One region of the Arthrobacter sp. NPDC056691 genome, then DNA from elsewhere that is predicted to be linked to it. Evidence: riboswitches for the same ligand, from Rfam matches in the RefSeq annotation. Region 1 holds a riboswitch; the other holds the start of a gene.

The links. A riboswitch is a leader RNA that binds a small molecule or an ion and turns the genes downstream of it on or off. The one in region 1 is predicted to bind cyclic di-AMP.
Region 2: linked by a shared signal. The riboswitch ahead of ACFRAU_RS09670 (hypothetical protein) and the one ahead of ACFRAU_RS11940 (hypothetical protein) in region 1 are both predicted to bind cyclic di-AMP.

What each region holds. Positions count from the first base shown of each region.
Region 1 covers NZ_JBHTXX010000012.1:57,532-69,507, reverse strand. The annotation lists gene ACFRAU_RS11955 (LLM class flavin-dependent oxidoreductase) at 1-574, shown strand, start outside; gene ACFRAU_RS11950 (bile acid:sodium symporter family protein) at 571-1,590, opposite strand; gene ACFRAU_RS11945 (GGDEF domain-containing protein) at 1,747-2,886, shown strand; gene ACFRAU_RS11940 (hypothetical protein) at 3,096-3,824, opposite strand; cyclic di-AMP (ydaO/yuaA leader) riboswitch at 3,828-4,029, opposite strand; gene ACFRAU_RS11935 (SulP family inorganic anion transporter) at 4,174-5,676, opposite strand; gene ACFRAU_RS11930 (GTP pyrophosphokinase family protein) at 5,683-6,789, opposite strand; gene ACFRAU_RS11925 (alpha/beta hydrolase) at 6,992-7,813, shown strand; gene ACFRAU_RS11920 (flavodoxin family protein) at 7,955-8,566, shown strand; gene ACFRAU_RS11915 (ferredoxin reductase) at 8,724-9,842, shown strand; gene ACFRAU_RS11910 (fatty acid desaturase family protein) at 9,857-11,035, shown strand; partial or broken gene ACFRAU_RS11905 (carbohydrate kinase) at 11,102-11,976, shown strand, end outside.
Region 2 covers NZ_JBHTXX010000009.1:17,721-29,696, forward strand. The annotation lists gene ACFRAU_RS09655 (hypothetical protein) at 1-900, opposite strand, end outside; gene ACFRAU_RS09660 (response regulator transcription factor) at 1,098-1,838, shown strand; gene ACFRAU_RS09665 (ATP-binding protein) at 1,842-3,476, shown strand; cyclic di-AMP (ydaO/yuaA leader) riboswitch at 3,581-3,732, shown strand; gene ACFRAU_RS09670 (hypothetical protein) at 3,738-4,637, shown strand; gene ACFRAU_RS09675 (glycosyltransferase) at 4,889-6,394, shown strand; gene ACFRAU_RS09680 (glycosyltransferase family 39 protein) at 6,391-8,532, shown strand; gene ACFRAU_RS09685 (ArnT family glycosyltransferase) at 8,539-10,650, shown strand; gene ACFRAU_RS09690 (HAD-IA family hydrolase) at 10,707-11,387, opposite strand; gene ACFRAU_RS09695 (VOC family protein) at 11,434-11,811, opposite strand; gene upp (uracil phosphoribosyltransferase) at 11,881-11,976, opposite strand, start outside.

The DNA of each region.
Region 1 (11,976 bases):
CAACCCGGAACACATCAAGATCCTCCCCGGCATCGTCCCGGTGATCGGCTCCACCGAGCACGAGGCGCGGCGGCTGGAGAAGCAGCTCGATGAGCTCATTCACCCCGAGCACGCGCGGAAGCAGTTGGCCGGCGTCCTTCGCGTCTCACCGGAATCCCTGCCGCTGGACGCGCAGCTTCCCGAGGACCTTCCTTCGGAGGACGCGATCGAGGGCGCCAAGAGCCGGTACACGCTGATTGTGGAACTGGCCCGGCGCGAACGGCTCACGGTCCGCCAGCTCATCGGCAGGCTGGGCGGCGGCCGCGGGCACCGCACCTTCTCCGGAACGCCCGAACAGGTGGCAGACGCCATCCAGGAATGGTTTGAGAAGGGCGCGGCAGACGGCTTCAACATCATGCCGCCCGTGTTGCCGTCCGGCCTGGACACCTTCGTGGACCACGTCATTCCGATCCTGCGGTCCCGCGGGCTGTTCCGCCAGCAGTACACGGGGCACACCCTGCGTGAACACTACGGACTGCCGCGGCCCGCGAACGTCTTTGCCCCGGCAGGCTCCGAGGAAGCCGTACCCGCTTAGGCCTCCCGCTGCTCCGGCAGGGGCTTCCGGGCAAGCCAGGCAGCGACGATGGCACCGGAGATGTTGTGCCAGAGTGAGAACACCGCGGACGGCAGGGCCGCCAGCGGGGTGAAATGGGCGGTGGCCAGCGTTGCCGCCAGGCCGGAGTTCTGCATGCCGACCTCGAACGCGAGTGCCCGGCGCGCCTTGGCGTCCAGGCGGCCAAGCTTGCCGGCCAGGTAGCCGAGCCCCAGACCGAAGCCGTTGTGCAGCACCACGGCCAGGAACACGATGCCGCCGGCAGCCAGGATCTTGCTGGCGCTTCCCGCCACCACCACCGCCACGATGAGGGAAATAACGACGGCGGAGGCCCAGGGGAGTGCCGGCAGGGCCTTGGCGACGAGGTTCTTGAGGAACAGCCGGGCCAGCAGGCCGGCGATCACCGGCAGCAGCACGGTCTTGACGATGTCCAGCACCATGCCGCCGGCGTCGATGGTCAGGAAGGAACCAGCCAGGAACAGCACCAGGACGGGGGTGACCACCGGGGCGATCAGGGTGGACACGCTGGCGACCGCCACGGAGAGGGCCACATCGCCCTTGGCCAGGAACGCCATCACGTTGGAGGCGGTGCCGGACGGCGCGCAGCCCACGAGGATCAGTCCCACGGCGAGGGCGGGTTCCAGGTGGAGAAGGGTGGCGATCGCCCAGCCTGCGCCGGGCATGATCACGTAGTGGGCCACGATGCCCAGCACCACGGCCCAGGGCCTGCGGGCAACGGCAGTGAAGTCCGGCGGCGTCAGCGTCAGGCCCATGCAGAACATGATGATTCCCAGCAGGTACGGGACCCCCGGGCCGAGCGGTTTGAAGGCGCCGGGAAGCAGGAACCCGGCAACGCCGGCCGCGAGCACCAGGAGGGGGAAGACGGTCACCGCGACGCGCGCAATCCTGGCTTCCGCGGCGAGGGCCGGATTCAGTGGTGCGGCGCCGGCCTCCGTGGCCGAGGGAGCGGATACGGGGTCTTTTGTTGCCTCAAGCATTCAATAATGCTGGCACCGGAGCGCCGCAGCGGCCAATTCATGACTGATGTCAGACAAATGTGTCGTGCCCAGGAAATTTTCCCTGCGGGACAGCGGGACCTTGATCGTTCCCGGTGCGATACTGGATTGCACTGGATCGGCATTCAAGGGGACGGAATGATCCTAGACACGGCAACACTGCGGGTTGCCTTCGCCGCGATGGCCCTGGTTCTGGCACTGCTGTTCTACTTTTCGACGTTCCGCAGCACCCGCTCGCCCTACAGCGCCTGGTGGTGCGCCGCGCTGCTCCTGTTCCTCTCCGGCTCGGCCTCGTTCCTGCTCAACGGCACGCCGCAACAGGTCTGGGCCAACCCGCTGGGCAACTTCCTGCTGGTGTCCGGCGCGGCAAGTGTCTGGGCCGGGGCGCGCTCCCTCCGGAACCTGAAGTACAACCTGTGGCTGTCCGTGGCGCTGCCCGTCATTGCCGGCGCCGCCGCCGGCGTCGACAGCCCGGGATCCAATACGTGGGCCGGCGGTGCCGTTTTCCTGGCCTCCATGGCCGTCCTTGTCGGACTGGCTTCGCACGAACTGTGGCGGCTTGAACCCGGGTACTCCCGGGTGAGAATCCCCATGGCTATCGCGGCCGGAGGGGTGGCCTTCTTCTACTCCTGCCGCCTGGTGGTGTTCCTCATCCAGGGGCCAAACGGTCCCGTTTTCACTACCTACTTCGGGTCGGCGGTGACCACCATGGTCACCATGGTGCTGCTGGTGGTGGTTTCCTTCAGCATGGCGGGCCTGAGCACCGAGCAGCAGACGCGGGCGCTGCGGACGGTCGCCACCCAGGACGGGCTCACGGGCCTCCTTAACCGGGGAGCTTTCCTGGAGGCGGCGGCCGAAGAGCTGGAACGCAGCAAGGCCGCCAACAGCGGCGGCTCGCTGATCCTCGCCGACCTGGATCACTTCAAGTCGGTCAATGACACCTTCGGCCACGCGGCGGGCGACCTTGCACTGCAGGCATTCGCCGAGGCGTGCGGCGCATCGGTCCGGTCCACGGACGTCGCCGGGCGCTACGGCGGCGAGGAGTTCATCCTCCTGCTTCCCGGCGCGGGCCCCAAGAGCGCGGAAATCATTGCGAGTGAAATCAGCAGGAGGCTGGCAGGGCTGCACATCCCGGAGCTGCTGCGGATGCCGACCGTCAGCTACGGCATTTCCACCTACAACGCGAAAACGGCCGATCTCGACGAGGTGATCGCGGCCGCGGACGTTGCCCTCTACGAAGCCAAATCGCAGGGGCGGAACCGCACGGTCAGGGGCTAAGAGCTCATCCGGTTCCCCAGGCACCGGATCCGGAATGCATGGGGGACAATCCGGACCCGGCGATCCTGACTCGCAGCCGGAGACTGCGGTCTTTCATCAGGCACAGCCAGTGTTTCCCACCATCCTTGTAGAAAGGTGGGAGCACCTTGGGGGATGGCCGTGTTCCGCCGCCCCCAAGGCAGCGGAACACGGCGGTTTCTTCAGTTCTGCTAGGCCGCGCGAACAAACGTGACGGGGCCCGTGGCGGTGAGCCAGGACAGCGGGTGGGCCATGGTGGCGTTGATGCCGTTCATGCCGCCGCTGATGACTTTGCCGGCGCCCGCGTAAATTGCCACGTGGCCGGACTGGACCACCATGTCGCCGGGCTGCGGGGTGGAGACCACCACGCCATGGTTCAGGAACTGCATGGGCGCGAGGTCACCCACAGGGATGCCGGCCGCGCCGAGGGCCTTCTCCACCATGGCGGTGCAGTCCTGCGTGATGCCGATCTGGGCGTAGGCCGACGCCAGCATGGTTGCGTTGACGCCCGCGGCAGCCTTGACGGGTGCCTTCGGGGCCGGAGCGGCAGCCTTGACGGTGACCTTCGGTGCGGCCGCGGCCGGCGCAGCTGCAGCCTTGGGGGCCGCGGTAGCAACGGGCGCGGCAGCGACGGTGGCGGCTGCAGGTGCCGCGGCCTTCCTTACTGCCGGCTTTTCGACGACGGGTGTTGCCGCCACGGGGGCCGGGGCCGACTTGACCGCGGGGCGTTCAAACTCGATCCTGACGCTGGAGGCAGCGTTCAGCGGAGCCTGGACCTGGCTGGCGGCCGCGGCGGTCGGTGCCTGCGCCGGCTGGGCCGGAACGTTCGCGGCGTTGGCTGCGACGCTGCCGGTGAAGGCCAGCCCGGAGGCGGCAAGGATGGCCGCAGCACGGCGGCCAGAAATAATGCGGAACGACATGAAGAAGCCTCTCCCGATGCCTGCGAGGTGAGCTGTCGGATTCGGATGGGAGGCACCCGGCCGCGGTCCTGAGCGTGGTCAGGAACTGCGCGGCTTCACCCCAAGACCCGCTATAAGCGGGCCGAAAAGTGGTTTCCCCGTCTCTGCCGGACATGGGTCTTCGGTTGGTTCCTCGGGCTGCGGCAGAGTTAGGCAATCAGCGCGGGAGTGCCCTATCGGTGAAAAAGGCACGTTTTCCACCGTACGGGAGGCATCGCTCAATGTCACATTAAGGTAACGGCGCCGTGTCGTTCACTTCCGGCTTGCCCGCGTCATGTAGAGGGGCGGGGCCTGATTGGTGTGGTGAGCCTCACTCTGCGGCGTTGAGCTTGCCGGCCAGCCGTTCCCGCATCTGAATGCTGGCCGAGTTGAGGCCGATCAGTTCCACCTCCCGGCCGTGCCTGCGGTATTTCTCCGTGACGGAGTCCAGCACGGCGATGGTGGAGGCATCCCACAGGTGCGAGGCGTGCAGGTCGATCACCACGCTGTCGATGTCCGGCTCGGCGTCGCGGGCGTAGTTGAACTGCGTGTAGAGGTCGTTGGAGGAGGCGAAGAACAGTTCGCCGTCCACAGTGTAGGTGGCCACCGTCCGGCCGTTGAGCTCCACTTCCGTACGGTCGACGGTGGCGAAATGGGCCACGCGGCGGGCGAACATCGCCATCGCCGCCAAAACCCCGACGCCGACGCCGATCGCCAGATTGTGCGTGACCACCACCGTGCCCACGGTGATCAGCATGACGGCGGTTTCCGATTTGGGCATCCGCTTCAGCGTTGCGGGTGCAACAGAGTGCCAGTCGAAAGTGATGGCCGAGACGAAGATCATCACCGCCACCAGCGCCGCCATGGGGATGAGACCCACGATGTCGCCCAGGGTGACCACCAGCACCAGCAGGAAGGCGCCCGCGAGGAACGTGGACACCCGGCTCCGGGCGCCGGAGCCCTTGACGTTGATCATGGTCTGCCCGATTACCGCGCAGCCGCCCATGCCGCCCAGGAACCCGGTGACGATGTTGGCCACGCCCTGGCCCCAGGATTCGCGGGTCTTGTTGGAGCGGGTGTCGGTGATGTCGTCCACAAGCTTGGCCGTCATCAGGGATTCCAGCAGCCCCACCAGCGCCATGGACAGCGAGAACGGTGCGATGGTCTGGAAGGTTTCCCACGTCAGCGGCACCTGAGGGATGAACAGCGTGGGCAGGCTTTCCGGCAGCTGGCCCTTGTCCTGGACGGCGGGCACGTCGATCCCGGCCACCACGGTGAGGACCGTCAGGAGGACGATGGCCACCAAAGGTGACGGCACCGCCGTCGTGATCCTGCGGAAGCCGACGACAATCAGCAGGCCCGCGGCGACCAGCGGATACACGGGCCAGGGAACCCCGATCAGTTCCGGCAGCTGGGCCATGAGCACGAGGATGGCAAGCGCGTTCACGAAGCCCACCATCACCGAGCGCGGGATGAACCGCATGAGCCGGGTGACGCCCAGGACGGCGAGCAGGATCTGAAAGACCCCGGCGAGGATCACCGCGGCAATCAGGTGGTCCAGCCCGTGGCTGCGCATCAGGGGCGCGATCACCAGGGCGACAGCGCCTGTTGCGGCCGAGATCATGGCAGGCCGGCCGCCAACGAAGGAGATGGTGACCGCCATGGTGAAGGAGGCGAACAGCCCGATCCGGGGATCCACGCCGGCGATCAAGGAGAACGCGATGGCTTCCGGAATGAGGGCGAGGGCCACCACCAGTCCGGCGAGGGCCTCGGTCTTGAGGCGCCGCGGGGAACGGAGAGTGGCCCGGACGGACTGGAGCTGTTCGGGCTTCATGGAACTCTATTTCTTGGTCTGGCGGTAGCGCTCGATCTGCTTCAGCCGCCGCAGGAGGCTGTCGCGCCGCGGGTGGGGAACGGCGTCGGGCGCCTCGGCGGTGAGGTCGATATGTTTGGTGCCGTACTGCCACAGCAGGAGGTCATCCAGGAGGCGGTCGGGACCGGGGGAGTAGCGGTGGTCCAGGGCCCTGCGGACCTCGGTGATCCGGTTGGCGCTGAGCAGTCCGGCGAGCTGCACGGTCTGCTTGAGTCCGTGGGCCGCCAGGAGTTCGGCCGCCCATCCCCAGTCATCATCCACTTTACGGTCTACGTGGGGAAGCAGGGTGCGCCAGACATCGCGGATGCGGTTGGGGGTGAGCTGTGCCGCGCCCTCGCCGTCCACGTCCCAGTAGCTGCGGACCTCCTCATAGCGTTCATGCAGGTCGGCGAAGGCGCTCTCCACGGTTTCCAGCATGGCGGCGGTGGCGGTGAACTGGCGGTCGAAGTGCGGCGTCCAGGCGCGCGGGTCCTCCGCCTTGAACCGGATGTCGTGCTCGATCTCGCTCCAGGCGTGCGCGAAGACGGTGCGGATCTGACATTCGAAGAAGTAGCTGCCGTTGGGCGGGACCTCGGGGTTGAACACCTGCTGGTAGTTCTTCACGACGTCGTTCTGGATGGTGCGCAGGATCAGGTGCCGGCTGGAGTAGCCGTACGTTCCGGACTCGATGGAGCCGATGTCCTTTTCGCGGTCCCCGCGGCAGTCGAAGAGGTGCCGCTGGCGCTTGATCAGGTTGGCCACCAGTGCGTTCTCCGCCGGCAGCTTGGTGATGACGCGCACGCCCACCATGTCGTTGAGGGTCCGGAACGGGTCCGGGAACTTAAGGAGCCGTGGGCCGCCCTCTTCCAGTGGTTCCTCGGTCCGGGAGATCTTCTCCCGGAAGGAATCCGCCGACTTGGTCCGGCCGGTGACGAACAGCGGGGTGACCTCGGTGTCCTTGAGCATGGTCCGCAGTATCTGCAGGACTTCCCGGGTGACAAGCTTCAGGGCAGGCCGGACACGCTCATAGAGTTCCACGCTTTCCTGCACGGAGTCGCGCTGAGTGACGTCCAGGCGATCCCAGTTGCTTGCCATGGTTCCAAACTATCAAGGCGGCGCCACAGCGCGCCGGTGACACCCCTGCCACTGCAGCCCCTTCTGCCCCGCGGAAGCGGCGTCCATGTAGGCTCGGCACATGGCTGTTGTGCGCCGTCGTGCCTGCAAGCCCGGACCCCGGGCGCGCGGGCGGCGGCAAGGGGGGCCAGGCGCCCCGTTCGAAGGATCCTAGGAGGATGCAGTGAAGCGGCAGAAGTACCACTACGGTGACCACCCCAGCCAGTGGGGCGAGCTCTTCCTGCCGGAGACACCTGCCGCACGCAACGGCAAGCCGCCCTCCGCCCGCGGCGTCGCTGTGGTGATCCACGGCGGCTACTGGCGCTCGCAGTACGGCGCCGAGCTTGGCGAGCCGCTGGCCAAGGACCTTGCGGCGCACGGCATCGTGGCCTGGAACCTGGAGTACCGCAGGGCAGGTAACGGCGGCGGCTGGCCGCGGACCTTTGAGGATATCCTCGCCGGGATCGACAAGCTCCGCCAGGTGGCGGGCGAGCACGACCTCGACCTGAACCGCGTGGTGGCGCTGGGCCACTCGGCCGGCGGCCACCTGGCCGTCTGGGCGGCCGGCAGGGACCGGCTTGCGGGACTCGGTGCGGCCGACGCCGACCGCCAGGTCGGCCGGAACCTCAACGGTGAAGCCGTCCACCTGACAGGCGTGGTCAGCCAGTCCGGGCTGCTCAACCTCGCGCAGGCGGAATGGCTGGACCTCAGCAACGGCGCCGTCAGCAACTTCCTGGGCGGCTCCGCCGAAAGGTACCCCAAACGCCATAAATACGCCGACCCGATGAGCGCCGTGCCGCTGACCATCCCGGTCTACGCGGTCCACGGGCTCGACGACGACACCGTGCCGGTCAGCCAGTCCGAGGCCTACGCCACCGCCGCCCGCGCAGCCGGAGCGCCGGTCCAGGTGGTCAAGGTCCCCGGCGACCACTTCTCACTGATCGACCCGAAGACCCCGTCCTACCGGAAGTGCCGCGAGCTGGTGCAGGAGCTGCTGCAGCTCTAGGCTCCTGGGCGCTGGCCGGGGAACTCCTGCGGCGTCCATTCGTTGCACTGATATAGGCCCGGCCGGTCAATCCACTCCGGCGGTAAGTATGCTTATCATCAACCGCGAATGCCGCAGACGCCACAACGGAGGGACATTGCCTTGTCTGATCTCACTGCTATCGCCCTGATCTGCACGCTCACGCCGTCGCCGTCGTCATCCAGCAGCGAACTCATGGCCAGCCATGTGCTGGACGAGCTGGCCAAGAACGGCGTCCAGACCTCATCCGTCCGCGTGGTGGACCTGGACATCAAACCCGGCGTGGAGGTGGACATGGGTGGCGGCGACGAATGGCCGGCGCTGCGGACCAGGATCCTGGCCGCGGACATCCTGCTGCTGGCCACGCCCATCTGGATGGGACACCCATGCAGCGTGGCGCAGCGCGTGGTGGAGCGTCTCGACGCCGATCTGCAGGAGACCGACAGCCAGGGCAGGCCCATCATGTACGGGAAGGTGGGCCTCGTGGCGGTGGTGGGCAACGAGGACGGAGCCCACAAGGTGGTGGCCGACATGCAGCAGGCGCTGAACGACGTCGGCTTCTCGCTTCCCGCGCAGGGTTCCACATACTGGGTGGGCGAGGCGATGCAGACCGTGGACTTCAAGGATCTCCCGGAGGTTCCCAAGAACATTGCCCACTCGATCACCAGCATGGCCCGCAACGCCGCACATCTGTCCCGGCAGCTCCGGGCCGCCCCGTACCCCGCCGATGAGTGAGATTCCGCCAATGGACTTGACCCGGAAATGGACGCCGGTTGCTAGCAGCGTCGGCAAGGAGGACTCTTGTAGGTGGGGACTGAGGTACTTTTGTATATTACGATCCCGGGTTTCACTAGGAGATACACATGGGTGAACCCATCATGCGGTGGACAGCTTGATCCGGCTTCGAAAGCTGGCGCGCGCGGCGTCTGTACTGACAACTCCCCTGGCCCCGGAGGACATCCTCGCGCTCTTTGACCCGGTGTTTTCCGCCCGGCAGCTGCGCGGCGTGGTCACCAAGGTTGTGCCTGAAACAGCGGATTCAGCCACCATCCATTTCCGGCCCGGCCGCGGCTGGAAGGCCCATAAGGCAGGGCAGTGGGCGCGGATCGGCGTGGAGCTGGACGGCGTCCGGCACTGGCGCTCCTATTCGCTGAGCGCCCCGGCGGGGGAGGACCCCGCCATCACGGTGAGCGACATGGGTGCGGTGTCCGGCGTCCTGGTCCGCAACACCAGGCCCGGGGACGTCCTGTTCCTCGCGCCGCCGCAGGGCGACTTCGTCCTCCCCGAACACCCCCGGCCGCTCCTGATGCTCACCGCCGGCAGCGGCATCTCCCCCGTGATGTCCATGGTCCGTACGCTGGTGCCGCACCGCCCAGACGCCGACGTGGTGCTGGTCCATTCCGCCCGCATGCCGGAGGACAGTATCTTCCGCGAGGAGCTTTCCGAGCTCGCGGACCAGTTTCCCAACTTCCGTGTCACGCACTGGTTCACGGGGGAGCGCGGCCGGGTGGACTTTGGCTCCGCCGCCGGGCTGGACGCCCTGTGCCCCGACTGGCGCCGCCGGGCTGCCTACGCCTGCGGCCCGGAAGGGTTCCTCGACGATGCTGAAGCCCTGTGGGCCGCCGAAGCGGCCGCCCACTCCAAGGACCCCAAGTCAGCCCGGACAGGCGGGGCCACCGGCCCCTTCGCGGCTGACCCCGTCAACCTCATCATCGAACGCTTCAACACCAGCCTGCTGGGCGGCGAGGGGCACGACGGCGGTTTGGTCACCTTTGAGGCCTCCGACCGCGAGGTGGAGGCCGACGGCGACACCCCCCTTCTCGACGTCGGCGAAGACGCCGGCGTCCTCATGCCCAGCGGCTGCCGCATGGGCATCTGCCACAGCTGCCTGCTGCCCCTGCGTGCAGGGCAGGTCCGGGACCTGCGCACCGGTGAAGTCCACGGTGAACCGGGCCAACTAATCCAGACGTGCGTTTCGGCAGCCGCCGGGCCCGTTAACCTCGACATCTGAGGAGAAACACCAGCATGACTGCAATATCCGATCGCACAGCCGCGACTGCCACGACCACCGACAAACCCGTTACGAAACCGCGGCCGGGGGCCCTGGCGGCCACCGGCCGGCCAGCCGTGCGCCCGCCCGCCGCGGCGCACCTGACCGACGAGCAGGTGGCAGAGCTCGGCCGGGAGCTGGACGCCATCCGGGATGACATCCTGGCCAAGCGCGGCGCCTCCGATGCCGCCTACATCCGCCGGATGATCAAGATCCAGCGCGGGCTGGAGATCGGCGGCCGGGCGGCCTTGCTCAACAGCCGCGACAAGAAATTCTGGGTCCTGGGAACCAGCCTGCTCAGCCTTGCCAAGATCCTGGAAAACATGGAGATCGGCCACAACATCCTGCACGGCCAGTGGGACTGGATGCGGGACCCGGACATCCACTCCACCACGTGGGAATGGGACTTCGTGACCCCGGCGCGTTCGTGGCAGCACACCCACAACGACCTGCACCACCGCTGGACCAACGTGGTGGGCAAGGACAACGACGTCGGATACAACCTGCTGCGCATGGACGAGGACCAGCCCTGGACTCCGCGTGCTCTGGGCAATCCGCTGTACAACGCGATCCTCGCGCCGATTTTCGAATGGGGCATCGCGGTCTACGACCTCGAGCTCGTCGAATACAAGGAGGGCAAGAAGAGCAAGGAGGCCATGACCCGGGACCTCAAGGCACTCGGCGTCAAGGCCCTCAAGCAGTTCACCAAGGACTACGCCGCCACCCCGGCCGTGGCCATGCTCACCGGTTCGGGCAAGCAGGCCCTCATCGGCACGCTCACCGCCAATGCCGTCCGCAACGTCTGGGCGCACGCCGTGATCTTCTGCGGGCACTTCCCCGAAGGGACGGATACGTTCACGGAGGAGATGGTGGAGGGCGAGACCCGCGGCGACTGGTACGTCCGGCAGATGATCGGTTCGGCCAACATTTCCGGCTCCAAGTTCATGCACATCATGACCGGCAACCTGTCCCACCAGATCGAGCACCACCTCTTCCCGGACCTGCCGTCCAACCGGTACGGGGAAGTGGCGCCCAAGGTGCAGGAAATCTGCCGCCGCTACGGCCTGCCGTACACCACAGGGCCGCTGCTGAAGCAGGTGGGATCCTCCTGGGCGAAGGTCTTCAAGCTCGCGCTGCCGGGGAAGAAAGCCTAGGGGTTTCCCGCAACTTCGTTGCCGCGCACCCGAGCGCCGGACGGCGTTCTCTGGCAGAGTATGACCATGCTCACTGTTATCGGCGAGGGCCTCGTTGACGTGGTCCAGCGCAGCTCCGGAATCGAAGCCCATGTGGGCGGCAGCCCGCTCAACGTCGCCGTCGGGCTCGCCCGGCTGGGGCACCCGGTACAGTTCGTTGGCCGGTACGGCCGCGACGCCTACGGTGAGTCGGTGGCCGCCCACCTACGGGCGAGTTCGGTCATGCTCCCGCAGGCCCCGGACGGGCTGCCCACCAGCGTGGCCACCGCACTGGTGGACGACGCCGGCGCCGCCACCTACACGTTCGACCTTGCCTGGGAGCTCCCCGGGCTGGGAGAGCGGCTGCCGTTCATGCTGCAGGGAACCACGCTGCTGCACACCGGCTCCATTGCCACCATGCTGGCGCCCGGCGCCGCGGAGGTGCTGGCCGCCGTCGAACATGCCCACCCGGCGTCGACCATCAGCTTTGACCCCAACTGCCCCCCAGCATCATCACGGACGCCGATTACGCCCGCCGGCAGGCGGAAAAGTTCGTGACCCTCGCGGACATCGTCAAGGCCTCCGACGAGGACCTTGCCTGGCTCTACCCCGGAGTGGACCCGCTGGAGTCCGCGCGCCGCTGGCTGAAGCTTGGCGGTGCGGAGGGGCCGGCGGTGGTGGTGGTGACGCGCGGTGCGGCCGGGCCGTGGGGGATCACCGCCGCAGGGGAGGCCGAGTTTGCCGCGCCCCGCGTGGAGGTGGCAGACACCGTTGGCGCCGGGGATTCCTTCATGGCCGCGCTGCTGTCCGGCGTGGTGGACCGCGGCCTGGACGGCGCGCAGAACCGGGCAAACCTGCGGGCGCTCCCGGCCGAGGGGCTCGCCGCGCTCCTCGCCCACGCCTCGCGCGCTGCGGCGGTGACC
Region 2 (11,976 bases), on a different contig from region 1:
GAACCCGTCGGCACTCTTTACTGTCACCGCACCAGAGGAAACGGTGGAAACGGTACCGAGCTGCGCTACCTTCGAGACGTACTCCCCGTTCTCCTCGACGACGTACTCCGAATGAACCGCCGCAGAGACGCCGCTGCCCATGCCGCCGAGGCCGTTGGGCGCGAAGTCGCCGCCCGGCGCCTGCATGCCGCCCGGGCCGCCCATCGACCCGCCATCCTGGGGCAGGCCGCCCTGGGCACCGCCCTGGCTCAACCCGCCCTGTGTTCCGCCCTGCGCCAAACCGCCCTGCGGGCCGGCGGCCGTTCCGCCGGCAGCGGCCGCGTTGCTGCCCAGGCCGTACACGGTGGCTCCTGCGCCGGCGGCCAGAACCGTCGCCGCACCGGCCACGACCAGCCCGCGCTTCATGGTCCACGGCTTGCCGCTGGCAGCCGGTCCGCCGGATTTTCCGGCCGACGGCGGCCCTCCCCAGCCCGCGCCCGCGGTGCCGTCGGCCGGAGGCTGGGCCCCACCGGCACCCCAGCCAGGGTACGGGGCCGGAGAGTTCGGTCCCTGGGCATCTGCGGCCTGGGAGGAAGGGGTTTGGGTGTTCGGATCGCCGCCCGGGGCGGGAGAGTTCGACACGACGGCGTGCGGTGCGGCATGGAAAGCGGCACCGCCGGAGGAGAACGTGCCGAGGGACGTCACCGGTTCAGTTGCGGGTTCCGCGGGTCGGGCGCCGGCTGAATGGGGGTCGTCCGGATTGTCGTCCGCTGCGTAAGCGGAAGGTGCCGGACCGGCGTTCGCGGGGGCCGGCGTCGGCGTTCCCCCGCCAAAGCCCCAGCCGGCGGAATGCCCGTCCGGCTGCGGCGCCGGGGGCAGGGGCGTGGTTTCCGGAACAGGTGAATGCTGCTGTCCGCTCATTGTTATCTCCTTAGGGGTGCGGAAGTGTCCGTTCCAGACTGGAAAGCCTTCCTGTGTTTGGCCTGTGCGGCGCAAGAGCCATGGCTGTGACCTGAAAAATGCGCACGCGCTGCCTTTCAGCTCGCTAGGCTGGGATTCACAGCCGGCGCACAGGGTTGCCAAAGCGGCGGCTAAACACCAGAACGGAGAGTTGTCACATGGCCACTTCGCACTCCATGACCAACAACCTTCCCCAACTGACCCACCCGGACGGCTCCCCCATCCGCGCCCTGGTGGTCGACGACGAGCCGAGCCTCGCAGAGCTCATGAGCATGGGCCTGCGCATGGCCGGCTGGTCCGTGGCCGTCGCTGCCGACGGTCCCGAGGCAGTGAAACTCGCCAAGGAGTTCCGCCCGGACGTGCTGGTGCTTGACGTGATGCTTCCCGGGTTCGACGGCGTCGAGCTCCTGGGCAGGATCCGTGCCTTCGCGCCGGAGGTCCCGGCACTCTTCCTCACGGCCAAGGACGCGGTCCAGGACCGCATCGTGGGCCTCGCCGCGGGCGGCGACGACTACGTCACCAAGCCGTTCAGCATCGAGGAGGTCCTGCTGCGCCTGCACCGGCTGGTCCAGCGCTCCGGTGTGGCCGCCATGGATTCCGCTGAGCTTGTGGTGGGCGACCTCGTCCTGAACCTCGACACCCGTGAAGTCACCCGCGCCGGCGACGAGCTGCAGTTGACGGCCACCCAGTTCGAGCTGCTGCGGTACCTGATGGAGAACCCCAAGCGTGTGGTCAGCAAGGCCCAGATCCTGGACCGGGTGTGGAACTACGACTTTGGCGGCCAGGCCAACATCGTCGAACTGTACATCTCCTACCTGCGCAAGAAGGTGGATGCCGTGCATCCGCCGATGATCCACACGGTCCGCGGCGCGGGCTACGTCATCAAACCGGCAGAGTAGGCCGTGGCAAACCTTTCCGGTGCAGTCCGTACCCAGCGCCGAAGCTGGCTGAAGCCGGGCACCTGGCATCTGCGCACCCGCCTGGTCCTCGTGGCCATGGCCCTGCTGGTGGCGATTTGCGGCGCCATCGGCCTGTTCAGCTACGCCTCGATGGACTCCTTCCTGACCCAGCAGCTGGACAAGCAGCTTACGGAGGCCGCCCGGCGGTCCAGCGACTTTGGCCGGCCACCGCTGGGCAACCCCGGCACCAAACCCGATCCGCTGGGCGCACGCGGCCAGCGGGTGGGGACGGTAACGGCCCGGATCGAGGGCGGCACCGTCATCAGCGCCGGTTTCATTGACAGCGACGCCACCCTCGCCTCGCTGTCCGCCGCGGACGACCAGGTCCTCCTGGAGCTCCGACGCGACGGCGTGCCAGTTGAACGGAAGCTGTCCTCGGGCACCTACCGGCTCGTGGCCGCCCAGGCGCCCTACGGCGACGTCATCGTCACCGGGCTTCCCCTCGCCGAAAAGCAGAACACCCTGACCTCGCTGGTCTGGACCATCACCATCGTCTCGCTGGGCGGCCTCGTGCTGATCGGCCTGGCCGGGACGGTGCTCATCCGGCGCACCATGAAACCGCTGGAACAGCTCTCCGAGGTGGCCACGCAGGTGTCGCGCCTGCCGCTGGACGCCGGTGAGGTGGCACTCGCCGTCCGCGTCCCGCCGTCGAACGCCCATCCCGGAACCGAAGTGGGCAGCGTGGGGCACGCCCTGAACCAGATGCTGGACAACGTCTCCAATGCGCTGGAGGCGCGGCAGGAAAGCGAAATGAAGGTCAGGCAGTTCGTGGCGGACGCCTCCCACGAACTCCGCACGCCGCTCACGGCCATCCGCGGCTACACCGAGCTGATGCGCATGACCGAAAAATTCACCCCGGACGGCCAGCGGTCCCTTGCACGCGTGCAGAGCCAGTCCGAACGCATGACCGCCCTGGTGGAGGACCTCCTGCTGCTCGCCCGGCTCGACGAGGGCCAGCCGCTCAAGCTCAGCGACGTGGACCTCACGCAGCTGGTGGTCGAGACCGTCAGTGACGAAAAAGTCATGGCGCCGGACCGGGCCTGGCATCTGGACCTCCCGGAGGAACCCGTGTCGGTCCGGGGCGACGACTCGCAGCTGCACCAGGTCCTCGTGAACCTGCTCTCCAACGCCCGCAAGCACACCCCTCCCGGCACCACGGTGACCACCGGCGTGATGCGGTCGGCTGACGGCAGCGCTGTGATTACTGTCACGGACGACGGCGCCGGCATCCCGCCGGAATTCGTGGACAAGGTCTTCGCGCGCTTCGCCCGCGCAGACGCCTCACGGGCGACGCCGGCGCAGCCGCCCCTGGCGCCTGCCTCCGCAAGGGCGAAGGGTCCTGCCACCGGTGGCGCCAGTGCGCAAACAGCCCTCCGTACCGCGGATTCGCGGGGAGAAACAGGGCCTTCGCAGGCAGAACCTGGCGTCGCCTCGGCAGAGGGAACCAGCGGCCTGGGACTGTCAATCGTGCAGTCCATCGTGGAAGCGCACGGCGGCACGGTGGAGGTCACGTCCCGGCCCGGCCGGACGGAATTTGCGGTCCGGCTGCCCATGCAAGGCGCCGCGCCGACGCCGTGACTCCCGTTACCTAAATGTGACTTAATCAGAAGCCTCCTGTACCGTCGATATGGTGCGGCCGCCACTAGCGCCGCATCTCCGGATTGACGCCCAGCTCTGCCGCTTCCCGGATTCCGCTACATCAGGCAGAGGCGGGGGAACCAGAGTCCCGGGCTTTCCGCATCAGCCCTTGGGGTGAAGCCGACACGTGAATTTCCGTGCGGCCGGATGACCTCATCCGAACCCGACAGCTAACTCCGCAGGTGTGAGAGGCAATCCACCATGTCTGAATTTAAGACTCAGGCGCGCCCTGAACGCGCCTCAGATCAGTCTGACCGCACGACGTCACGCCAGGGCATTTCCCGGCACCGCGCCGAACCGGCCCGGCCTACGACGGCCTGGGGCCGTCTCACTTCCGGCCTTCCGTCCTTTGGCCGCCGGGCGGCTGTCCTGACCACTGCCGCCGCGGTGCTCGTTGGCGTCGGCGCCGCAGGCCACGCGGCCGACCAGGCCACGCCTTCCGCCGCCGAGCCGGCAGCGGCCACCGCGGACGCCGGGCAGACGCTGAGCTTCGACAAGACGCTGATCTCCGCCCTTCCGGCCCCGTCCGCGGCGTCCATCGCTCCGCAGTCCTCGTCCCAGGCCGCTGCCAAGGAGTCTGCGGCCAAGGCTGCCGCTGCAAAGAAGGCTGCCGCCGCTAAGGCCGCCGCCGCCCAGGCCGCTGCCGCAAAGGCCGCCGCGGCTAAGGCCACCGCCTCTGCCAACGCCGCCGCGGTTGCCAAGGCCAACGCCGCCGCCGTCCAGGCTGCCGCAGCGAAAGCTGCCGCGGCCAAGGCGGCCGCAAAGGCCCGGGCCGCTGCGCCTGTGGCCCTGAACGATCCCTCCGGCGCACAGGCCTACGCAGCCGCCAAGCTCGGATCCTTTGGCTGGTCCGCAGACCAGATGCAGTGCCTGCAGCGGCTCTGGACCAAGGAATCGGAATGGCGCACCACGGCCACCAATGCCAGCAGCGGCGCCTACGGCATCGTCCAGTCGCTGCCCGCAGAGAAAATGGCGAGCGCCGGGGCGGACTACCGCACCAACTACCGCACCCAGATCAACTGGGGCCTGGACTACATCAAGGAGCGCTACGGCTCCCCGTGTGGCGCCCTGAACTGGCACCTCGCCCACAACTGGTACTGACCGGTTTGCCGCGGCCGAACCGGCTGACGGCGAGCATTTCTGCACCGCTTTAAGGTGACCCGAGGGCCCCGAATCCGCCAGGATCCGGGGCCCTCTTGCCGTCCGTGCCCACCCGCGGCCGGCAAAGAGGTGCAGAAATGCGGCCACCACCGGCCGCTCATTCCGGCCGCCAGCGAGCGCTGAAGAACTTCCACAGCCCCTGCACAGCTTCGCCCTAAAACCCTCATAACAGCGGCCGCCACTGTTGATGCATGACCATCACTGACCAGGCCTCCGGAACCCAGCCACACCCACCGCTGCACACCCGGCCGCACGCGCTCCATGGAGCCGGCGCGGCCGGAGATGCCCCGTCCCAGACCCTCATCAGGCATACGCGGCGGTCGCCGATCGATACCTCCACCGCGGTACCGGTCCTGGACGTGACCATCCCGGTCTACAACGAAGAACGCGACCTGGAGGAGTGCCTGCGCCGGCTCCACGCCCACCTGCGCGGCACGTTCCCGCACTCGTTCCGCATCACCGTTGCGGACAACGCGAGCACCGACGGCACGCTCCAAGCGGCCGAACGCGTGGCCCGGGAACTCCGCGAGGTCACCGTGGTGCACCTTGCGGAAAAGGGCCGCGGCAACGCCCTGCGGAAAGTCTGGCTGGCTTCGCCGTCGCCTGTCCTGGCCTACATGGACGTGGACCTCTCCACGGACCTGGCCGCACTGGGCCCGCTCCTTGCCCCGCTGATCTCCGGCCACTCGGACCTTGCCATCGGCACGCGGCTGACCCGCAACTCCCGCGTGGTCCGCGGGCCGAAGCGCGAATTCATCTCCCGCAGCTACAACTTCATGCTGCAGTCCCTGATGGGCGCCCATTTCAGCGATGCGCAGTGCGGCTTCAAGGCCATCCGCGCCGACATCGCCCAGCAGATCCTGCCGCACACCGTGGACACCGCCTGGTTCTTCGACACCGAACTCCTGGTCCTCGCCGAACGGTGCGGCCTCCGCGTCCACGAAGTGCCTGTGGACTGGACCGACGACCCCAATTCCAGCGTGGACATCGTCCAGACGGCACTCGCCGACGTCCGCGGCATGGCCCGGCTCAGCAAGGACATGGTCAGCGGCCGCATCCCCGTCGCCGAGCTTCGCGCGGCCCTTGCCCGCGGCCCCCTTCCGGCCGCATCTCGCAGCCAGGAGCAGAGCCCGGGCGGCAGCCTGTTCGGCCAGCTGGTGCGGTTCGGCACCATCGGCGTGGCATCCACCCTGGCGTACCTGGTCCTCTTTTACCTCTGCCGCAACCTGATGGACCCGCAGCTAGCCAACCTGCTGGCCCTGCTCACCACGGCCGTGGCCAACACCGCCGCGAACCGGCGCTTCACGTTCGGCATCGCCGGCAACAGCGATGTTGCCCGCCACCACTTCGAAGGGCTGCTGGTTTTCGGGATCGGGCTCGCCCTCACCTCCGGCGCGCTCGCCCTGGTCCACAGTGGCGCCCTGCCCGGAGGCACGACGCCGGACCGCTGGGTTGAGCTGGCGACCGTCACCGCCGCGAACCTCGCGGCCACCGCGTTGAAGTTCCTGCTGTTCCGGCTGTGGGTGTTCCGACGGCGGCCGGTCCCCACCAACGCTCCCGCAGATCCTGCCGCCTCCCCCACCAACGCTCCCGCAGATCCTGCCGCCTCCCCCACCAACGCTCCCGCAGATCCTGCCGCTTCCGAGGCATCCCTCCCGCAGGCATCCGACCCGACCACAGAAATGGCACAGTCATGAGCACCACCGTCACTCCCCCAGACCAGACGACAGTCCCGACAACAGACCAAACTGCCCCGGCCGTGCCCGAGGCTCCCCGCCAGGCCGTCCCCGAGCAAACCCGCCCGGCCGGCATGGCATCCCGGCTGCTGCTGGGAAACCAGCCTCGCTGGATCCGGCCCTCGGCAGCAGCGCTGCTGGCGTTCACCGCCGTGCTGTACCTGTGGAACCTCGAAGCCACGGGATACGCCAACTCGTTCTATGCCGCCGCCATCCAGGCGGGCACGAAAGACTGGACGGCGCTGCTGTTCGGCTCCCTCGATGCCGGAAACGCCATCACCGTGGACAAACCCCCGGCGGCCCTATGGATTCCCGCCCTGGTGGGCCGGGTCTTCGGCTTCTCGCCGCTGAGCATGCTGGTGCCGCAGGCACTCATGGGGGTGGCCGCCGTCGGACTCCTCTACCTCACGATCAAGCGCGTGTCCGGCCCCGCCGCGGGCCTGCTCGCCGGCGGCGCACTGGCCCTGACCCCGGTGGCGGCGCTGATGTTCCGGTTCAACAACCCCGACGCGCTGCTCACCCTGTGCCTGGTGCTCGCCGCGTACCTGACCACCCGTGCCATCGAAAAGGCCGGCTGGAAGTGGCTGGCCGCCGCCGGCGCAGTGATCGGCCTGGCGTTCCTGACCAAGATGCTGCAGGGCTTCCTGATCGTTCCCGGCCTGGCCCTGGCTTACCTGTGGGCCGCCCCCACCACCCTCGGCAGGCGTTTCCTGCATCTGCTCGCCGCGGCCGGCGGCATTGCGCTGGTGGCCGGCAGCTACATCGCACTGTTTCAGCTCACGCCGGCTTCGGCCAGGCCGTACATGGCCGGGTCCGAGACCAACAGCTTCCTGGAACTGACCTTCGGCTACAACGGTCTGGGCCGCATCACCGGCTCCGAAGGCGGCATCGGTGGCGGCGGCATGCCCGGCGGGGGCGGCGGTGGCGGCGGCTTCGGCGGGAATGTCGGCTTTGGCGGAGCCGCGGGGATCACCCGGATGTTCGGGACCAGCTTCGGCGGCGAGGTGTCCTGGCTGCTTCCGTCGGCCCTGATCCTGCTGGGTGCCGGCCTGTGGTTTACCCGCCGCGAGGCACGTACGTCCCGTACCCGCGCGGCACTGGTTCTCTGGGGCGGCTGGCTGCTGGTAACCGCCGGAATCCTGAGCTTCATGAGCGGCACTGTCCACCCGTACTACGCTGTTGCGCTGGCCCCGGCGATTGCCGCGCTGGTGGGCATCGGTGCAGTGGAACTGTGGCGCGGCCGTAACTACTTGCCCGCCCGGATCACGCTGGCCGCCACGGTCCTGGCAGGGTCGGTCTGGTCCGCGGTGCTCCTGGGACGCGACGCCACGTGGCTGCCCTGGATGAGGGTGGCCGTGGTGATCCTCGGTGTGCTGGCCGCCGCCGCGCTGCTGCTCCGGCTCGATTCGCTCCAGGCTGTTCCGGCCCGGCTCCGCAAGACTGCGACTGCCACTGTCGTGGCGGTTTCGCTGCTGGCCGGCGGGCTGGGCAGCACTGCATGGACCTTCGCCACGGCAGCCCAGCCGCACTCCGGATCGATCCCGACGTCGGGACCCACCGCGTCCGCGATGGGCGGCTTTGGCGGCCAGAACGGACGCGCCGGCCTCACCGGGCCGGGCAGCTCCGGCTCAGGCCTGACGGACGGTTCCGGGCTGCCGGACGGTTCCGGTTTGGCCCCCAACGGCGCAACCGACGCCGGCAGTGCTTTCGGCGGAAACGCTCCCGGCGGTGCGGTTCCCGGCGGTGCGATGGGTCCCGACGGTTCCGGCACGGCGAACTCCGAACTCACCGCGCTGCTCAAGGCCAGCACTGCCAAGTGGTCCGGGATTGTGTCGGGCGCCAGCCAGGCAGCCAGTCTGGAACTCGCCACGGGCACCAACGTGATTGCCTTGGGCGGCTGGAACGGCGGCGACCCCTACCCCACGCTCGCGCAGTTCCAGGAGATGGTGGCCAACGGCGAGATCGGCTACTTCATCTCCGGCGGCGGGATGGGCGGAGGCGGCGGACGCGGCGGAAACTCCGAGGTGGCCACCTGGGTTGCGGCCAACTTCGAGGCCCAGACCGTGGGCAGCTCCACCGTCTACAAGCTGACCGATTAGGCAATCATGGCCAACACCATTCCACGTTCGCCATCCACGGCAGAATCCCGGATCCGCCGCCGCTGGCTTCTGCGCCCCGGCCTCCAACGGACCAGGCAGCAACGGACCGGGCAGCAGCAGACCGGGCAGTTACAGACCCCACAGTCACAGACCGTACCGCGGCAGCGGCTGCCCCGGCTGCCCCGGCAGGAACTGCGCTCCCGGCTGGAACTTGCAGGACTCCTGCTCGGAACGTCCGTCCTCTACCTGTGGAACCTGGGCGCCTCCGGCTGGGCCAACGCCTTCTACTCGGCGGCGGCCCAGGCCGGGTCCCAGGACTGGGCAGCGTGGTTCTTCGGCTCGTCCGACTCCGCCAACGCCATCACCGTGGACAAGCCGCCGGCCGCGCTGTGGATCACAGGCCTCTCCGTGCGCCTCTTCGGCCTGAATTCGTGGAGCATTCTGGTGCCGCAGGCCCTGATGGGCGTGGCTACGGCGTGGCTGCTCTATTTGGCGGTGCGCCGCGCCGCCAGGCCTGCCACCGGCGACGACCGGCTGGCCCACCTCGGTGGCCTGCTGGCCGGCGCGGTGATGGCCCTGACGCCGGTGGCCACCCTGATGTTCCGCTTCAACAACCCGGACGCGCTGTTGGTGCTGCTCATGACCGCGGCAGCCTATGCGGTGCTGCGCTCCATCCAGGACGCGCGCTTCCGCTGGCTCCTGCTGGCCGGCGTGTTCCTGGGCTTCGGTTTCCTGACCAAGCAGCTGCAAGTCCTGCTCGTTGTGCCGGGGCTCGCGGCCGGTTATCTGCTCGCCGCCCCGGTCCGTCTCGGGAAGCGCGTGCTGCACCTTGCGGGTGCCGGAGCGGCGCTGGCGGTGTCGGCAGGGTGGTGGCTGGCCGCCGTCGAGCTCATCCCCGCCGAAAACCGGCCCTACATCGGCGGCTCGCAGACCAACTCCATCCTGGAACTCACGCTCGGGTACAACGGCCTGGGCCGGCTCAACGGCGACGAGACCGGAAGCGTCGGCGGCGGGAACGGCTGGGGAACACCGGGGCTGCTGCGGCTCTTCAACAGCGAGTTCGGCGGGCAGATCGCCTGGCTGCTGCCATCGGTCCTGGTTCTCGCCGGAGCACTGCTGTGGCTCGGCAGGCGGGCGCCGCGGACCGACGCCGTCCGGGCCTCCGTCGTGGTCTGGGGCCTGTGGGTGGTGGTCACCGGACTGACGTTCAGCTTCATGGCCGGCATCATCCACCCGTACTACATGGTGGCCCTGGCACCGGGAATCGCGGGTCTGGCCGGGCTGGCCGGCGTCCTGCTCTGGCAGCGCCGTTCCCTGCCGGCCGCGGCGGTGCCGCTCGCCGCAGCGGTGGCGGCCGCCGGCGCCATGGCCTTCCAGCTGCTGGGCCGCTCCCCCGCCTACGTCCCGTGGCTCCGCTGGGTGGTGCTGCTCCTGGCGCTGTTGGCCGTGGTTCTGCTGCTGGTCCCGCCCGCACCCGCCGGAGCTGGCAAGGCACTGCAACGCTCGACGGCGGCTGCCGCGGTCGCGGCGGTGCTGGCCGCGCCGCTGGCCTACTCCCTGACCACCGCGGCGACTGCGCATTCCGGCGCGATTGTCAGCGCCGGGCCAGCCGCAACAGGGGCCCGCGGCAACCTGGCCGGGCCGGGCAATTTTAGCCGCCAGGGAACGCTCGCCGGGCCGGGCACGCCCGCCAATCCGGGCACGGCCAACTCCGCCACCCGGGCAGCGGGCGGATTCGGCGGCCGAGGGGGCGGCGGTGGAATGGGAGGCCTGCTGGGCACCAGCACACCGTCGGACGCCCTGGTGACCGCGCTGCAAACCGGCGCGGCAAAGTACACCTGGGCCGCCGCCGTCGTGGGTTCCAACAACGCCGCCGGCTACCAGCTTGCCGCCGAGTTGCCGGTCATGGCCGTCGGAGGCTTCAACGGGACCGATCCCGCGCCCACGCTGGAACAGTTCCAGCAGCTCGTGGCGGACGGCAAGATCCACTACTTCATTGGCGGAAGCATGATGCAGGGTGAAACCGGCTCCGATGCCGCGGCGCGCATCTCGGAGTGGGTGGCGGCGAACTTCCAGGCTGAGACCATCGGCGGTGCCACGGTCTACGATCTGTCCTGACGGGTTACGGCTCTGACGGGTACAGCCTGACTGGCCTCCGGACCGAACAGGCCCGGCTACAGGCGCAGGGAGATCGCCGGGCGCCCATCCTCGTCCGTTTCCACCGTCGCAGTGACGGCGGTGTAGTCCGGGATATGCAGGACGCCGTCAGGAAGGGCGCCGGTGTTCGAGCCCACGGCGACAGTCCTGATGCCGGCGGCGACTCCTGCCGCGATGCCGGCGGGAGCGTCCTCGAACACCACCGCTTCCGAGGGGTCGGCGCCGAGCAGGGACGCGCCGAGGAGGTAGCCCTCGGGGTGCGGTTTGCCGCGGGAGACGTCCTCGGAGGTGACCATCGCCGCCGGAAGCTCCACCCCTGCCGCCGCCATCCGGACGGTGGCGAGGTCTCGCGACGCCGACGTCACCAGGGCCACGGCGTCGGCCGGCAGCGACTCGAGCAGCTGCAGCGCACCCGGCACCGCGACGATGCCGTCGGTTTCGGTCAGTTCCATGTGTCCCAGCTCGGCGGCCAGGGCGTGGACGTCGGCGCCCTCCGGGGCGAAGCGGCGGACCGTGTCCAGCGCCTGCACCCCGTGGGAGGTACGGAGGATTTCCGCGATGTCAAGGCCATAACGGCCGGCGAATTCAGTCCACACGCGCTCCACGATGGCAGTGGAATCAACGAGCGTGCCGTCCATGTCGAACAGGACGGCTCGGGCTGTCAGCGTGATGGTGGCGGACTGGGCAGGAAGGCTCATGTCTTCCATCCTGCCTTATCCGGTTCCCGGACACGCCCTTCGTTACTCAGCCGTTCGGCCGGTTTGGAAGGTACTGCACCGCCCACTTGTTGCCGTCGGGGTCCGCGAAGTAGACGAAGTGGCCCCAGTCCTGGACGTCCACGTCGCTGACGTCCACGCCGTTAGCCTTGAGCTGGCTGTGGGCCTTATTGATGTCGCTGACCACCAGCTGCAGGCTGGGAGCCGTGCCCGGCGGAGCATCGTTGAGGCCCTCACCGATGGCGATCGAGCAGCCCGATCCGGGCGGGGTCAGCTGGACGAAGCGGATGCCGTCCATGGGCCGCTCGTCATAGTCGGCATTGAAACCGACCTTGTTGACGTAGAAGTCCTTGGCGCGGTCCACATCGGACACGGGGACGAACACGAGTTCAAGTTTCCAGTCCATGCTGCACAGGCTAGCCGGGGCGGACTGCGCTCCGGAAGAGCTCCGCCGGTGAACTTTGGTGCTGCAGGTCTAGCCAGCGATGCCGTAGAGCCGGTCGCCGGCGTCGCCCAGGCCCGGGACGATGTAGGCCTTCTCGTTCAGCTTCTCGTCGATGGAGGCGAGGAC